DNA from 2 places in the Roseomonas sp. USHLN139 genome. Region 2 is predicted to be linked to the other one. Evidence: predicted binding sites of a transcription regulator. Region 2 holds the regulator's gene; the other holds the start of a gene.
What was found. The regulator HrcA, encoded in region 2, represses chaperone genes, less so after heat shock. The targets are predictions, from matches to a motif close to GTTNGCACTCNCNNNNNGNGAGTGCNAAC.
Positions count from the first base shown of each region.

Region 1: the regulator HrcA is predicted to act here: its motif matches at 1,036-1,064, upstream of groES (co-chaperone GroES).

Region 1 covers NZ_JBBCWY010000008.1:192,658-196,058, reverse strand. The annotation lists gene WFI16_RS20765 (AEC family transporter) at 1-418, shown strand, start outside; gene WFI16_RS20760 (usg protein) at 553-828, opposite strand; gene groES (co-chaperone GroES) at 1,132-1,422, shown strand; gene groL (chaperonin GroEL) at 1,489-3,135, shown strand.
Region 2 covers NZ_JBBCWY010000004.1:187,223-190,623, reverse strand. The annotation lists gene WFI16_RS13710 (pyruvate, water dikinase regulatory protein) at 1-88, shown strand, start outside; gene WFI16_RS13705 (Maf family protein) at 85-681, shown strand; gene hrcA (heat-inducible transcriptional repressor HrcA) at 872-1,972, opposite strand; gene WFI16_RS13695 (hypothetical protein) at 2,159-2,455, shown strand; gene WFI16_RS13690 (hypothetical protein) at 2,464-2,637, shown strand; gene WFI16_RS13685 (AGE family epimerase/isomerase) at 2,653-3,401, opposite strand, start outside.

The DNA of each region.
Region 1 (3,401 bases), on a different contig from region 2:
CCCGATCGTCATGGCGGTGCTGATCGGGCTGGTGGTCTCGCTGTCGGGGGTGCCGGTGCCGCCGGTGGCGCGGCGCTTCCTGGAGATGACCGGGCTGGCCGGGCCGCCGGTGGCGCTGTTCTGCCTGGGTGCCAGCCTGATCGCCTTCAATGCGCGGCGCGACTGGCCGGAGGCGCTGCTCGGCTCGGCGCTGAAGCTGCTGCTGATGCCGGCGCTGGTCTGGCTGGTCTGCCGGCTCTGCGGCCTGTCGCCGCTGATGACCGCGGTGGCGGTGCTGGCGGCCGGCATGCCGACCGGCGCCAATGCCTTCTTCCTGGCCCGCCGCTATGCCGCCGGGGCCGATCGCTCGGGGGCGACGGTGCTGCTCTCGACCATCCTGTCGGTCGGCACGCTGGCGGTGCTGCTCGCCATCCTGTGAGGCGCCGCCGGGCGGCGGGCGGTTGAAGCCGCCCGCTTTCGACCTTTCATACAGCGCAGCCGCGCGGCAGCTGCTACAGTGACGCCGCGGGGCGGCTCATCCGATGAAGCCGCCGGGCGGCCCCGGCATGCCGCTCAGTGCAGGGTGAACTCGCCGCCGCCATAGCGGAATTCGGCGGGCCGGGTCAGCGCGCTGGAGGCGACGCGGACCGAATGCAGCGGGCCGTGGATCTCACGCTGCCAGAATTCCAGGAAACGGTGCAGCTCGGGGAAGCCGGGCGCATGGTCCAGCTTCTGCCACAGGAAGCTCTGCAGCAGCCCCGGATGGTCCGGCAGGTGGTAGAGAATTTCCGCGGTGGTCAGGCGCCAATCCGGGATGCGGACGAAGGCTTGGATATCCCGCAACAGCATGCGCGCTCCTCTTGGCCAGGCCCGGGACCGCCTGCGGGCTGGCACCCGGCCGGGCTGGCCGGACACGGAACCCGCGTCCCAGGCGCTTCGCAGCATCGCATGCGGGGGCTGGGGACGCGCAAGAAAAACTGCGATTTCAGTGACTTGGCACTCAGTTGCAGAGAGTGCTGCTCAGCGCTTGACGACCTTCGCGGGGCATCCTAGATCGTCAGCACTCGCCCGTGGTGAGTGCTAACAAGGCTCACCTATCGGGTGGGGCAACCGTCGCTGAATGCGCCAGATAGGGCGTCAGGAGAGGGTCTTATGAAGTTTCGTCCCCTGCATGATCGCGTCGTCGTCCGCCGGCTGACCGCCGAAGAGAAGACGGCCGGTGGCATCATCATCCCCGACACCGCGAAGGAAAAGCCGATGGAAGGCGAGATCGTCGCCGTCGGGTCCGGCGCGCGCAACGAGCAGGGCGTCGTCGTCGCCCTGGACGTCAAGGTCGGTGACCGCGTGCTGTTCGGCAAGTGGTCGGGCACCGAAGTGAAGATCAGCGGCGAAGAGCTGCTGATCATGAAGGAATCCGACCTGATGGGCGTGATCGCGGCCTGATTTCCCGGGCAACCGGATCAGATCTGCGGACTCCCGTTTTCCACCTGAACAGACGAGGTAACTATCATGGCTGCTAAGGACGTTAAGTTCGGCGCCTCCGCCCGTGAGCGCATGCTGCGCGGCGTGGACATCCTGGCCGACGCCGTCAAGGTGACCCTGGGCCCGAAGGGCCGCAACGTGGTCATCGACAAGTCCTTCGGCGCCCCGCGCATCACCAAGGACGGTGTGACGGTCGCCAAGGAAATCGAGCTGGCCGACAAGTTCGAGAACATGGGCGCGCAGATGGTGCGCGAAGTGGCCTCGAAGCAGAACGACCTGGCCGGCGACGGCACCACCACCGCCACCGTGCTGGCCCAGGCCATCATCCGTGAGGGCGCCAAGGCGGTTGCCGCCGGCCTGAACCCGATGGACCTGAAGCGCGGCGTCGACAAGGCTGTCGCCGTCATCGTCGAGGACCTGAAGTCCAAGACCCGCAAGATCACCACCTCCGCCGAGGTCGCCCAGGTCGGCACGCTCTCCGCCAATGGCGAGCGCGAGATCGGCGAGATGATCGCGACCGCGATGGAGAAGGTCGGCAACGAGGGCGTCATCACGGTCGAGGAAGCCAAGGGCATCCAGACCGAGCTCGACGTCGTCGAGGGCATGCAGTTCGACCGCGGCTACGTCTCCCCGTATTTCATCACGAATGCGGAGAAGATGATCGCCGAGCTCGAGAACCCCTACATCCTGATCCACGAGAAGAAGCTGTCCCAGCTGCAGCCGATGCTGCCGCTGCTGGAGACGGTGGTGCAGTCGGGCCGCCCGCTGATCATCGTGGCCGAGGATGTCGAGGGCGAGGCCCTGGCCACCCTGGTCGTCAACAAGCTGCGCGGTGGCCTGAAGATCGCCGCCGTCAAGGCGCCGGGCTTCGGTGACCGCCGCAAGGCCATGCTGGAAGACATCGCCATCCTGACCGGTGGCCAGGTGATCTCCGAGGATCTCGGCATCAAGCTCGAGACCGTCACGCTGCAGATGCTTGGCCAGGCCAAGACCGTCCGCATCGAGAAGGAGAACACCACGATCGTCGACGGCGCCGGCTCCAAGGACGACATCCTGGGCCGCGTGGAGCAGATCAAGGCGCAGATCGAGGAGACCTCCTCGGACTACGACCGCGAGAAGCTGCAGGAGCGCCTGGCGAAGCTGGCCGGTGGCGTCGCCGTCATCCGCGTCGGCGGCTCGACCGAGGTCGAGGTGAAGGAGCGCAAGGACCGCGTCGACGACGCGCTGCATGCGACCCGCGCCGCCGTCGAGGAAGGCATCGTCCCGGGTGGCGGCGTGGCGCTGCTGCGCGCCTCGCTGAAGCTGGCCGAGCTGAAGGGCGCCAACAACGACGAGCAGGTCGGCGTCGAGATCGTTCGCCGCGCCATCGCCGTGCCGCTGAAGCAGATCGCCGAGAACGCCGGCAAGGACGGCGCCGTCATCGCCGGTGAGGTCCTGCGCGACGCGACCTACGAGTACGGCTACGACGCGCAGCTCGACGAGTACAAGAACCTGGTCGAGGCCGGCATCATCGACCCGACCAAGGTGGTTCGCACCGCCCTGCAGGACGCGGCCTCGATCGCCGCCCTGCTGATCACGACCGAGGCGATGATCGCCGAGCGTCCGGCCAAGGCGGCGGCTCCGGCCGGCGGCCCGGGCGGCATGGGCGGCATGGGCGGCGACATGGACTTCTGATCTCCCCGGGAGGTCGGGGGCTGCCGCTCTCCTCCTGAGAGCGGCGGCACCGGCCTCTCACAGGGATCGGGATTTCGGGGAGGGGCGGTCCGCAAGGGCCGCCCCTTCTGCGTTGCGGCCAGCGGGCCACGCCACCGGCCGCCAGCCGCGGGCGGGGCCGGCCGGCTCGGCAATGTTGCAGCGCAGTGCAGCGACGCTTCGTTGCGGAATCGATCGTGAACCGGGCGGTTTACGTTGACAGGCTGTAAACGATCTGCCTCACTTTC
Region 2 (3,401 bases):
GCTGCAGCTGATGGAAGCCTGGCACGCCCGGCGCAGCCTGGGCGGTGGCGGCAATCCGGCGCCGAAGCCGGGGATGATCGGCGCATGACCCGGCTGGTGCTGGCCTCCTCCTCGGCGACGCGGGCCACCTTGCTGCGCGCCGCCGGGCTGGAATTCGAGGCCCGCCCCGCCGCGGTGGACGAGGCCGCGCTGAAGGAGGCCGCCCGCACCGAGGGCGCGCCGCCCGGCGAGGCCGCCATCCTGCTGGCCGAGGCCAAGGCCGCCCGCATCGGCCGCCGCGACACCGAATCCCTGGTGATCGGCGCCGACCAGCTGCTGGTCTGCGGCCAGGACTGGTTCGACAAGCCGGCCGACCTGGCCGCCGCCCGCGCCCAGCTGCAGGCGCTGCGCGGCCGCAGCCACACGCTGCACACCGCGATGGTGCTGTGGCGCGGCGGCCAGCGCGTCTGGCACCATGTGGCGACGCCCCGGCTGGTGATGCGCGACTTCTCGGACGCCTTCCTGGATCGCTACCTGGCCAGCGAAGGGACGGCAGTGCTGTCCTCGGTGGGCGCCTATCGGCTGGAAGGCCTCGGCGTCCAGCTGTTCCGCGAGATCCAGGGCGAGCATTCGGCCATTCTCGGGCTGCCGCTGCTGCCTCTGCTGGGGTTCTTGAGGCAGCATGGGGCTATCGAAGAATAGAATTCCAAGGCTGGGGGAATGAATTCCCCCAGACCCCCATCTTCTTTTTGTGGTGACTGCCGAGTCCACGTGGAGACGGGACGTGGCCCGGCCCGGTCAAAGTGCGACCTGTCAGCAGAACTGTTCTTGAAAAACAGAAAAAAGAAGGGGTCCAGGGGAATTCATTCCCCTGGCCTTCGCCTGTCTTACTTCACCCTAGAAGCTGTCCAATCACACGAGCCGTGTAATCAACCACCGGAATAACTCGCCCGTAATTGATGCGCGTCGGCCCGATCACCCCGATGGCGCCGACGATCTGTTCCTGCCCGTCGCGGAAGGGGGCCACCACCATCGACAGGCCGGCGCTGCTGAACAGGCCGGATTCCGCGCCGATGAAGATCTGCACGCCCTGGCCGCGCTGGGCGAGTTCCAGCAGCCGCAGCATGGTCTCCTGCGCCTCGAGGCGCTCGAACAGCGCCTGGATCTCCTGCACCCGGGCGATCTGGTCGACATTCTCCAGCAGCTTCGACTGGCCGCGCAGGATCAGCGAGCCGCCGCCGCCGCCGGCCCAGGTGGCCAGGCCCGCCTCGATCATCTGCTGGGTCAGGTCGTCCAGCGCGGTGCGGTTGGCCTGGATCTCGTCGGCGACCCTGGTGCGGGTCTCCTCCAGGGTGCGGCCGGAGAGGCGGGCGTTGAGGAAGTTGCTGGCCTGGGTGAAGGCGCTGGGCGGCAGGCCGGGCGGCACCTCGATGACCCGGTTCTCCACCTGGCCATGGGCGTTGACCAGCACCACCAGGGCACGGCCGGGGGACAAGGCCACGAATTCGATGTGCTTGATCGGAGCCTCGGTCTTCGGCGCCACCACCAGCCCGGCGGCGCCGGCCAGGCCGGACAGCATCTGGCCGGCTTCCGACAGCGTCTCCTCCATGCTGCGGCCGGAGGCGGCGCAGCGCAGCGCGATGGCGTCGCGGTCCTCCTCGGAGAGCGCGCCGAATTCCAGCAGACCGTCGACGAAGAGGCGCAGCCCCTGCTCGGTCGGCAGGCGGCCGGCCGAGGTATGCGGCGCATAGAGCAGCCCGGCCTCCTCGAGATCGGCCATGGCGTTGCGGATGGTGGCCGGGGACAGCGCCAGCGGCAGGCGGCGGGACAGGGTGCGGGAGCCGACCGGCTCGCCGGTTTCCACATACATCTCCACCACCTGGCGGAGAATCGTGGCGCCGCGGCTGTCCAGCGCCGGCGACAGGCCAGGGCGCAATCCGGCGAGCAGCGGTGGCAGGCCCAGGACTTTCGCCAAGTTTCGTCGCTCCTTCATCCAGAATGACCTCTCCGGCGTTTTCTCAAGCAGCCGTGAAGCCCCGAGGCACCCTCTCCTGCCGATCTTGTCACGCGATGACACATGATGGCCATGAAGGCGTTGCATCCCTCGATAATGGTGTGCCGCTCCAGGGTGGAAAACTCGGTGCGGCACCGCATGATGCAATTTGGCGCGGAGGGGCTCATGACGGATATGTCCGGATCACGGCTCTGGTCCCTGGCCCTGATGGGATGGCTGGCCGCCTACCCGCCGGAAGCCCAGGGCGGCCAGCCCGGCCGCGCGGCGATGCTGGAGGAGCCGGAGGCCGAGCGGAGCGCCGATGACGCCCTCCGTCCCGGTCAGCGCACCGCCTGGCTGCGGGCCGCCCGCCAGCGCTATGCCGCCCTGTCGCGCGAGGAGCGGCAGGCGCTGCGCCAGACGCAGGCGGTACAGCGCCGCGCCGGCTTCGGCCCGCGGCTGCCGGATCCGATGCGCGGGTGAATGCCGCGATGAACCCCACCCTGATGGGTTTCCTCTCGGTGCTGATGCTGTTCGCGCTGGGCGCCTCGGCCGCCGGGCTGCTGCTGGACCGCGCCGCCCGCAACCCCGGCGCCGCGACGGCGCTGGTGGTGGTGCTGGTCATCGGCCTGTCCTGGGGCGGGGTGGTGCTGCTGGGCGAATGAGGCCCGCCGGCCGCCTCAGCCGCGGCGGGCGAGGAAATCCAGCGCGCAGGACAGGTGGTAGAGGCTGCTGGCCGGCGCCGCCTCCTGGCTGAAGCTGCCATCCGCCAGACGCCGCTCGTGCCACAGCCCGTCCGGGCGGAGATAGGGGGAAAGCGCCGCCTCGGCCGCTGCCAGCGCCGCCGGGCCCTGCAGGGCCGCCGCCTTCAGCCGCTCGGCCTGCGGCCAGAGCCGGGCCGAATCGGCCAGCGGTGTGCCATCGGGCGCCACGCCGTCGCGCAGCGGGCCGTCGGGCAGGATGCCGAAGCGGGTGACGAAGCGTTGCAGCCCGCCGGCCTGGGCCAAAGCGGCATGGCCGCCGGCCAGGCGGGCATGCCAGTCCAGCAGCCAGAGCCATTCGCAGTGATGGCCAGGCTCGACCGGGCCGGCCAGAGAACCCGGCAGCGGGCGCAGGTCGTCGTCGAAGAATTCGGTCAGCGTGCCGCTCGCCATGTCGAAGAAGCGGGCGCGGAACAGCGCCACCAGCCGGGTCGCGGCGTCCAGGAAGCGCCGGTCGCCGAAGGCCTCATAGGCGGCGAGCCGCGCCTCCAGCAGGTGCATGTGCGGATTCTGCCGGCGCGGCAGGGCAGGCGGCAGGCTTTCCAGATAGCCGCCCTCGGCATGGGTCATGCTGTGCTCGACGAAATCATCCAGCGCGATGGCCATGGCGCGCAGCGGCGCCGCCGGCAGCACCGCGGTCGCCGCCGAGAGCGCCAGCAGCACGAAGG